DNA from 3 places in the Pseudomonas bambusae genome. Region 2 is predicted to be linked to each of the others. Evidence: predicted binding sites of a transcription regulator. Region 2 holds the regulator's gene; each other region holds the start of a gene.
The links. Region 2 encodes FliA, which starts transcription of late flagellar genes. Its sites were predicted from a motif close to CTAAAGTTTNNNNNNNNNNNGCCGNTAA; they were not measured.
Positions count from the first base shown of each region.

Region 1: a site for FliA is predicted at 1,554-1,581, ahead of AAEO81_RS04505 (methyl-accepting chemotaxis protein). Genes of this name have one in related genera too.
Region 3: a site for FliA is predicted at 1,422-1,449, ahead of AAEO81_RS12310 (methyl-accepting chemotaxis protein). Genes of this name have one in related genera too.

Region 1 is NZ_CP151650.1:991,999-995,276, forward strand. Features, by position in the region: gene AAEO81_RS04500 (HlyD family type I secretion periplasmic adaptor subunit) at 1-1,303, shown strand, start outside; gene AAEO81_RS04505 (methyl-accepting chemotaxis protein) at 1,679-3,278, shown strand, end outside.
Region 2 is NZ_CP151650.1:4,721,100-4,724,377, reverse strand. Features, by position in the region: gene flhF (flagellar biosynthesis protein FlhF) at 1-410, shown strand, start outside; gene fleN (flagellar synthesis regulator FleN) at 529-1,362, shown strand; gene fliA (RNA polymerase sigma factor FliA) at 1,359-2,099, shown strand; gene AAEO81_RS21535 (chemotaxis response regulator CheY) at 2,372-2,746, shown strand; gene AAEO81_RS21530 (protein phosphatase CheZ) at 2,766-3,278, shown strand, end outside.
Region 3 is NZ_CP151650.1:2,642,830-2,646,107, reverse strand. Features, by position in the region: gene AAEO81_RS12310 (methyl-accepting chemotaxis protein) at 1-1,366, opposite strand, end outside; gene AAEO81_RS12305 (GFA family protein) at 1,550-2,038, shown strand; gene AAEO81_RS12300 (FAD-dependent oxidoreductase) at 2,222-3,278, shown strand, end outside.

The DNA.
Region 1 (3,278 bases), 3.0 Mb from region 2:
AGGGCAGCCGATGCCCGAGGTGGAAAAGGCGCTGGTCGATGACGCGCCGCGCATCGTTCGGCTGACCATCTGGGCCGTCATCCTCTTCTTCACCTTTCTCGTGCTGTGGGCCAACTTCGCGGTCATCGACGAAGTAACCAAGGGCGAGGGCAAGGCGATCCCTTCGACCAAAATCCAGAAAATCCAGAACCTGGAAGGCGGCATCGTCGCGCAGATCTACGCCCGCGATGGGCAGATCGTGGACGCCGGTGCGCCGCTGATTCGTCTGGACGACACCCGCTTTGCCTCCAACGTCGGGGAAACCGAGGCGGATCGCGTGGCGATGGAACTGCGCGTTGAGCGTCTGAGCGCAGAGGTCGATGACCGCCCGCTGAACATCAGCCCTGAAGCACGCAAGTCGGCTGCCAATCAGGCCGCCAACGAAGAGTCTCTTTATAAGAGTCGTCGTCAGCAATTGGCAGATGAAATTGGCGGGTTGCAACAGCAGTTGATTCAGCGTCAGCAAGAGCTGCGTGAGTTCGGTTCCAAGCAGGAGCAGTACCGCAACAGCTTGAACCTGCTGCGTCAGGAGATCGGCATGTCCGAGCCGTTGGTGGCGCAGGGCGCCGTTTCGCCAGTGGACATCCTGCGCTTGAAACGCTCCGAAGTTGAAACACGCGGTCAACTGGACGGCACCAGCCTGGCGATTCCTCGCGCTCAGGCCTCCATTGCCGAAGTGCAACGCAAGATTGACGAGACCCGCGGCAAATTCCGCAGCGATGCGCTGACCCAATTGAACGAGGCGCGGACCAATCTCTCAAAGGCGCAGTCCACCGCCAAAGGCCTGGAAGACCGGGTCAACCGCACCATGGTCACCTCGCCGGTGCGCGGCGTCGTCAAGCAGATGCTGGTGAACACCGTGGGTGGCGTGATCCAGCCGGGCAGCGACATCGCTGAAATCGTCCCGCTGGATGACACGCTGTTGGTGGAAGCGCGGATTCGTCCGCAAGACATCGCGTTCTTGCATCCGGGGCAGGAAGCCATGATCAAATTCACGGCCTATGACTACACCATTTACGGTGGCCTCAAGGGCAAGCTGGAACAGATCGGCGCCGACACCATTCAGGACGAAGAGAAGAAGAACACCTTCTACGTGATCAAGCTGCGCACCGACCGCAGCCACCTGGGCACCGATGAGCACCCGCTGCTGATCATCCCCGGCATGGTTGCCTCCGTGGACATCATCACCGGCAAGAAGAGCATTCTCAGCTACCTGCTCAAGCCCGTGCTCAAGGCTCGCGCCGAGGCGTTGCACGAGCGTTGATTGATGCTAAATGCCTCGGTGGGAGCGAATTCATTCGCGAAGCGGTGTTTCGGGCGGTGAGGGTCTGTCGCCTGTAAGGTTTCTCGCGAATGAATTCGCTCCCACTGGGAAGCGCCCTCTAAGACGTTAATCTCACGTTTATCCCTTCGAGATACATCAATCAAATCGATACAGCCGGTCCCGCCATCATCCCCCATCAATCATGATGGCCTTGTAACATATTGCGCCCGTAATTTATCTTACATCTCCCCTAAAGATATGCGCGAAGTCAGCGATACGGTTATCTGAATCCTCCATTTAGATGACCGCTGCTCAGCAATGGCTTGCCGTCTTTCTATCAATGAAAATGATACTTCCGCCTACAAGGACGCCGACGTGACGTTGAACCTACGCCGTAAGGTCATTCTGCTTGCCATCATTCCGAGCCTTTTATTGGCTGCGGTCATTAGCTGCATCACGTGGGTGGTCCTGCAAAAGTTGGCCACGCAGGAAGTCGAACAGACCCGCGCGCTGCTGCTTGAAGAGCGCAAACTGTCGCTGAAGAACTACCAGCAGATCGGCGAAGCGGCAATCAAGCCGATCTACGACGCTTCTGCACCGGGCGACATGGACGCTCGCGACCGCGCCCTCAAAGTGCTGAAGAGCCTGCAATACGACAAGGCCAGTTACTTCTTCGGCTACAACTCGCAATACGTGCGCGTGTTCTGGGCCGACAAGGACCTGGATATCGGCAAGAATTTCTCCGACGCCAAAGACGCCAACGGTGTTTTCGTGATCCGCGGTCTGGTGGATCGGGCCAAAGACGGCACTCATTTCTTCCGCTACGACTGGCCAACGCCGGGCAGCGACAAGCCGATTCCGAAGCTGGGATACACCAACTACCTCGCGAAGTGGGACCTTGCATTCGGCACCCAAGCCAACCTCGACGACATCGACACGCAAGTCGCGGCTATCGAGGCATCGACACAGGGTCGCATCGGTTCTTCAGCGGCGTTGATCGTCGCCGTCGTTGCAGTCCTGTTGATCATCGTCGCGCTGATTGGGGTGTTCTTCGGCAATGGACTGGTCAAGCCGGTGCTGGTGATCAAACAGAACCTGGACGACATCGCAGCCGGCGACGGCGACCTCACCCGTCGTCTCCCGGAAACCAGCAATGACGAACTGGGCGCCCTGGCGAAATCTTTCAACTTGTTCGTCGAGAAGATTCACGGCCTGGTGCGGCAGATCGCCGAAATGACCAGTCAGCTGAACGGCCTGGTCAGTGATATGTCGGCTCAGGCCCAGCGCTCGGAACAGGCCATGGGGCGTCAGCGTCAGGAAACCGATCAGGTCGCGACAGCGATTCATGAAATGTCGTCGGCGGCGCATCAGGTGTCCATCAGCGCTCAAGGCGCTTCCCAAGCCGCTCGCAAGACGAGTGATGTCGGGCTGGACGCAAAAAACGTGGTGAACAGGAGCATCGACAGCATTCATGCGCTGATTGGCGAGATTGGCGACAGCAGCTCGTCCCTCGATCACCTGCGCAAGGACGTGCAATCCATTGCGACCGTGGTGGACGTGATTCGCTCGGTGGCAGAACAGACCAACCTGTTGGCCTTGAACGCCGCGATCGAAGCGGCCCGTGCCGGGGATGCCGGTCGGGGTTTCGCGGTCGTCGCCGACGAGGTTCGCGCCCTGGCCAGCCGCACGCAACAGAGCACCCAGGAAATTCACGACATGATCAACTCGCTGCAACGCGGTGCCGAAGAGGCAGTCGTGGCGATGAGTCGTTCCAGCGACACCGGCAAAACCACCGGTGAACTGGCGAATGAGGCGGGCACGTCACTGGACGCCATCGGACAGTTGATCGAGACCATCAACGACATGAACGCGCAGATCGCCAGCGCCTCGGAAGAACAGACCGCCGTGGCCGAAGAAATCAGCCGCAGCATGACCCAGATCGCCCAGGCCGTGGACACCGTGGCGGATGACGCAC
Region 2 (3,278 bases):
ACACCGCCGGCCTGCAAGCCAGTGATCCGGCCCTGCGCCTGCAACTGGAGAGTCTGGCCGGTCGCGGGATCAAGGCGCGCAATTACCTGGTGCTCGCCACCACCAGCCAGAAGCAGGTGCTGACGGCGGCGTACCACAGTTATAAGCGTTGCGGTTTGGCCGGGTGCATCCTGACCAAGCTCGACGAAACCGCCAGCCTCGGCGAAGTGCTGAGCCTGGCGGTGACACATGAATTGCCCGTGGCCTATCTCACCGATGGCCCGCGCATTCCGGATGATCTGCATCTGCCACGTCGGCATCAGTTGGTCAGCAGGGCTGTCAGCGTTCAGATGCAGGAGGAGCCTAGCGAGGAAGCGATGGCGGATATGTTTGCGGATCTTTATCACAGCCCCGGCAAGCGCGCGGGCTAGGTAAGGAAAATGACAGTGGAATATACCTGCATCGATGGTCTGCCAAGCATTGTTCACGCAGTGAACGTGCAGCCCGAAATGTGGCTTTGGTCTAAGCAAGACAAGGTAAAAAATTAACATGGGCAGCATGCATCCCGTACAGGTTATCGCGGTGACCGGTGGCAAAGGTGGCGTCGGCAAGACCAACGTGTCAGTGAACCTCTCGCTGGCCCTGGCTGAGCTGGGACGTCGCGTCATGTTGCTGGACGCCGATCTGGGTCTCGCCAACGTTGACGTATTGTTGGGACTGACCCCTAAACGCACCTTGGCGGACGTCATTGAAGGACGCTGCGAGCTGCGCGATGTTCTGTTGCAGGGCCCGGGCGGTGTGCGCATCGTGCCTGCGGCGTCGGGCACCCAGACCATGGTTCACCTGAGCCCTGCGCAACACGCGGGTCTGATTCAGGCGTTCAGCGACATCGGCGACAACCTGGACGTGCTGGTGATCGACACCGCTGCCGGGATCGGCGAATCGGTGGTCAGCTTCGTGCGCGCCGCGCAGGAAGTGCTGTTGGTGGTCTGCGATGAACCGACCTCGATCACCGACGCCTACGCGCTGATCAAACTGCTGAACCGCGACTACGGCATGAACCGTTTCCGCGTGCTGGCTAACATGGCGCAGAGCCCTCAGGAAGGCCGCAACCTGTTCGCCAAGCTGACCAAGGTCACCGACCGCTTCCTCGACGTGGCCCTGCAATACGTCGGCGCCGTGCCGTACGACGAATGCGTGCGCAAGGCCGTGCAGAAGCAGCGTGCGGTGTACGAAGCGTTTCCACGTTCCAAATGCGCGCTGGCGTTCAAGGCCATCGCGCAGAAGGTCGATACCTGGCCATTGCCGGCGAACCCGCGAGGCCACCTTGAATTTTTCGTTGAGCGCCTGGTTCATCAGACCAGTGCAGGGCCTGTGTCATGACTGCAAGTGGCTATCGCATGTACAGCAAATCGTCCAAAGATTCTCAGTATGAGCTGATCGAGCGCTATGCCCCTTTGGTCAAGCGCATCGCCTACCACTTGCTGGCGCGTCTGCCGGCCAGCGTGCAGGTCGAGGATCTGATCCAGGCCGGCATGATCGGCCTGCTCGAAGTGTCGACCAAATACGATTCCACCAAGGGTGCGAGTTTCGAGACGTACGCCGGCATTCGTATTCGCGGCGCGATGCTCGATGAAGTGCGCAAGGGGGACTGGGCGCCACGCTCGGTCCACCGCAATACGCGCATGGTCAGTGACGCGATTCGTGCAATTGAAGCGAAAACCGGTCGCGACGCTAAAGATCACGAGGTTGCGGCCGAACTTCAATTGAGTCTCGACGATTACTACGGGATTCTGAACGATACCTTGGGCAGCCGCTTGTTCAGCTTCGACGACCTGTTGCAGGACGGCGAGCATGAAGGGTTGCACGAGGACGGCGCGAGCCAGTCGCTCGAACCGTCGCGGGATCTGGAAGATGAACGTTTCCAGAGCGCGCTGGCGGACGCCATCGCCAACCTGCCCGAGCGTGAGCGCCTGGTGCTGGCGTTGTACTACGACGAAGAGCTGAACCTCAAAGAGATCGGGGAGGTCTTGGGGGTCAGCGAATCCCGTGTCAGCCAGCTGCATAGCCAGTGCGCCGCACGTCTGCGGGGCCGGTTGGGAGAATGGCGCGCGCGTTGACGCATTGACGCGGGCCCGTCTTTTCACAAAGATGCCTGCGTTTTGGGTGGTAAGGCCGGCTGTGCAAGGCGTTGTGTGGGAAGCAAAAGGGACAAGGCAGGAGCCGCTGGGATCAGGTCTTCGGACTTTTTCCGTGGCGCTCATCACGTGTTTCTTCGAAAGGCCCCCTCGTTTTCGTGTGACCGGTGGAGCGATGTTGCCGGTATTGATTGAACGCGCGTCCAGGCACTGGGCGCGTTAAAGACTGCTTGGAGGTCGAATTGGACAAGAACATGAAAATCCTCATCGTTGATGACTTTTCAACGATGCGGCGGATCATAAAAAACCTGTTGCGTGACCTTGGGTTCACCAACACGGCCGAAGCAGATGACGGTACCACCGCATTGCCGATGCTGCAGAGCGGTGCTTTTGACTTTCTGGTGACCGACTGGAACATGCCTGGCATGTCCGGCATCGACCTGCTGCGTCAGGTGCGTGCCGACGAACGTCTGCGTCACCTGCCTGTGTTGATGGTGACCGCCGAAGCCAAGCGCGAGCAGATCATCGAAGCCGCTCAGGCGGGCGTGAACGGTTACGTGGTCAAGCCTTTCACGGCTCAGGTGCTCAAAGAAAAAATCGAGAAGATATTCGAGCGCGTCAATTCCTGATGTCCGCTGTGAGGGCGCTATGGATTCCAAAGATTCGACAATGGGTGACTTCGAGTCGACCCTGAAGAAACACGCACAAGAACTGGTCGCCAGCCTCGAAAAAGGCAAGTTCGGCGACGCCGTGCAACTTATCCATGAGCTTAATCAGACCCGGGACCGCGGCCTGTATCAGGAAGTGGGCAAGCTGACGCGCGAGCTGCACAGTGCAATCGTCAATTTCCAGATTGACCCGCACATGCCGCAAGCCGAGGAAGTGTCGCAGATCACGGATGCCACCGAACGTCTGTCGTACGTTGTCCGCCTCACTGAAGGCGCGGCCAACCGCACGATGGACCTGGTGGAGCAGAGCACACCGCTGATGAACGGCCTGAGCGCCGACGCCAAGGCGTTGAGCGTCGATTGGGGCCGCTTCATGCGCCGCGAAATCGGTGCTGAAGAGTTTCGTGATCTGGCCCGCCGCGTCGAAGGTTTTCTGACCCGCAGCGAGAAGGAGACCCACGAGGTCGCCAGCCACCTGAACGACATTCTGCTG
Region 3 (3,278 bases), 2.1 Mb from region 2:
GCGTTTCCGTCGCCCGCGTGCGGCTGACCAACATGGACGCCAGCGCGTCGCTGGAACCGCTGCGCATGGTCGAGACCATCTTGTCGATTTCAAGCGTCGATTGTTGGGTGCGATGGGCCAGTGCGCGCACCTCATCGGCGACTACCGCAAAGCCGCGTCCCGACTCCCCGGCGCGTGCGGCCTCGATGGCGGCGTTCAGCGCCAGCAGATTGGTTTGCTCCGCGATGGAACGAATCACGTCCAGCACCTTGCCGATGTCCTGAGACTGATCGGCCAGGGTCTGCACCAGTACCGAGGTGTGTTGCACGTTGCTGGAGAGGTTCTGGATCGAGGTCACGGTTTCAATCACCCGCGCTTGCCCGTCTTGCGCCGCGTCGTTGGATTCGCTGGACGCCTGGGACGTGGACACCGCGTTGCGCGCCACTTCTTCCACGGCAGAGGTCATTTCGTTGACCGCCGTCGCGGCCTGTTCGATTTCCGCGTTCTGTCGATTGAGCCCGCGATGGCTGTCTTCGGTGACCGTATTGAGAGCGGTGGCGGCCGAAGCCAATTGGCTGGCAGAACTGCCGATCAGGCTCAAGGTGCCGCGCAGATTGGTTTGCATCAGACGCAGCGCGGTCAGCAGACGCGTGACCTCATCCTTGCCTTCGACGCGAATATCGTGGGTCAGATCGCCCTTGGCGACGAATTCCGCCGCCGTGACCGCGTCTTCGAGCGGCTGGATGATGCTGCGGGTCAGCCACAGGGCCAGGATGACGGTCGCCAGCGCCGCGATCAGCACGAACACCAACACAACATTGCGCGAGGCGCGGTACTGAGACTCTGCAGCCTTGCCTTCCTGTTCGACCTGCTGCGAATAGAAGTCCGTCAGGTCGCCGAGTTGCGCGCCCGAATTATCGACGGCGGTTTTCATGTCCACCAGCAGCAACGTGTTCATGGCCTTCGAATCGCCACTTTCCGCCAACACGAACGACTGGCTAAGGCCGCGCTGGTAATCGGCCAGCGTACTGCGGAATTTGTCGTACAACACCTTCTCTTCAGGGGTGTCGATGAACGTGTCGAGGGTCCCCAGTTTGTCGTTCAGCACCTTGACCCGTGCGTCCATCTGGCCCTTATAGGTGCCGACGCTCTTGGGATCGGTGTCCAGCGCCATGCGCAGCGAAATCGTGCGGATGCGCAACATGGCTTCGCGAATCTCGCTGACCAGCCGCATGCTCGGCATCCAGTTACTCTCAACCGCTACCTCGCTCTGACGGATGGTGGACATCTGGCTTAATGCAAACCAGCCCAGCAACGCGACCAGCAGGGAAATCAGGGTAAAACCGAGGCCCGCACGTCGGGCGATGGTGAGGTTGCGTAGGTTCATGACCGTAGGCTCGTTATTGTGGTGGCAGTGGTCGCAGTTGTCGTACGACTTCTGCTTATCGACGCTTAGCAGGGCTTCTTTAGCGAACACTTCATGAAACATCCGAACGAACGTTCGGGGAAACCTTGGGCCAGCGCGAGGTCTAGACCTATGAGTCGACCCCAGTGAGAACGGAGGCCCATCATGCATCTGGAAGGTTCCTGCCATTGCGGCGCGGTGGAGTTCAGCCTGAACAGCGCCCACCCCTACCCCTATCAACGCTGCTATTGCTCGATCTGCCGCAAGACTCAAGGCGGAGGCGGCTATGCCATCAATCTCGGTGGCGACGCCAAAAGCCTGAAGGTCAAAGGCAAAAGCAGCATCGCCATCTACCACGCGAAGATGCGCGACGATGAACACAAACACGTGCACACCAGCAGCGCCGAGCGGCATTTCTGTCAGCAGTGCGGCAGTGCATTGTGGCTGTTCAGCCCGGAATGGCCGGAGCTGATTCACCCGTTCGCCTCCGCCATCGACACGCCCCTGCCCACCCCGCCCGAGCACACGCACCTATTGCTCGACTCCAAGGCGTCGTGGGTCGAAGTCCAGGCCGGGCCGAAGGATCAGCAGTTCGAACAGTATCCGGAAGAGTCAATTGCCGACTGGCATCAACGCCTGGGTTTAGAGCGGTGAGTGACGAGCTGCAAGCGGCAAGCTAAAAGCAGCGCTCAAGATGCTCACGATTGCGTTTTTGCTTGCAGCTTGTAGCTTGCTGCTCGTAGCTGGCACCTTGCCGCTCGAAGCTTGCAGCTGAAAAATCGGTGAACCTCTATCGAGCCCGCCGACTCCCAACAGAAAGCCTGGGAGGAATTGAACATGGCAATGCATCGAGTCGCGAGCCTGGCCGATCTTCGTCGAGATCGCGGGATTCAGGTTGAAGCAGGCGAGAAAAAAGTCGTACTGGTGCGCCATGGCGATGAGGTTCGCGCTTATCAGGCGGAATGCCCTCACGCGGGCGCGCCCCTGGCCGACGGTGCGGTGTGCAACGGCCATTTGATCTGTCCGTGGCACAAAGCAGAATTTGCCATTTCCGACGGGCATCTGTGCGAACCGCCTGCGCTGGACGCCCTGACCCGCTACCCGCTGCAAGTGATCGACGATCAGATTCACGTCGACGATCAAGCGCTTTCTGTCGAGCACGACACCCGCCCCGACGACGACCGCTGCTTTGTCATCATCGGCGCCGGTGCCGCCGGAACGGCCGCCGCGTGCGCGTTGCGGGAAAAAGGCTTTAATGGCCGCCTGTTGCTGGTGGACCGGGAGGTTGCGCCGGGTTACGACCGGACGGCGCTGAGCAAATTCGTACTCGCGGCCGACATGCGCCCCGACGAAACCCCGCCCCTTCGCGACGACGCGTTTTACGACGAAAACCACATCGAGCGTATCGAAGGCGAGGTCATGAAGCTGGACGTCGTCAACAAGCGTCTGACCTTGTCGGACGGCCGCCGCTTTGCCTACGACGCCGTACTGATCACCACCGGTGGCGAACCGCGTGCCCTGCCGTTGATTGGCGCGGACCTGCCGCAAGTCCTGACCCTGCGTTCCCGTGACGATGCGAAGAAAATCCTCGCCGCCGCCAAGCCGGGCAAACAGGCACTGATCGTCGGCGACAGCTTCATCGGCCTGGAAGCCGCGTCCGCGCTGCGCAAACACGGGGTTAACGTGACCGTGCTCGCCCACCACGAGGTGCCCTTCGCCGATCAATTAGGCGAGCGAATCGGTAAAGCGTTGCGCGCCCTTCATGAGCAAAATGGCGTGCTGTTTCGCACCCATGTGGACGTTAGCCGCTTCGAAGGCGATGGACATGGGGGGAAGAAACGTCTGGAAACCGCCTTGCTGAATAACGGTGAGCGGCTGCCGGTGGACCTCGCGC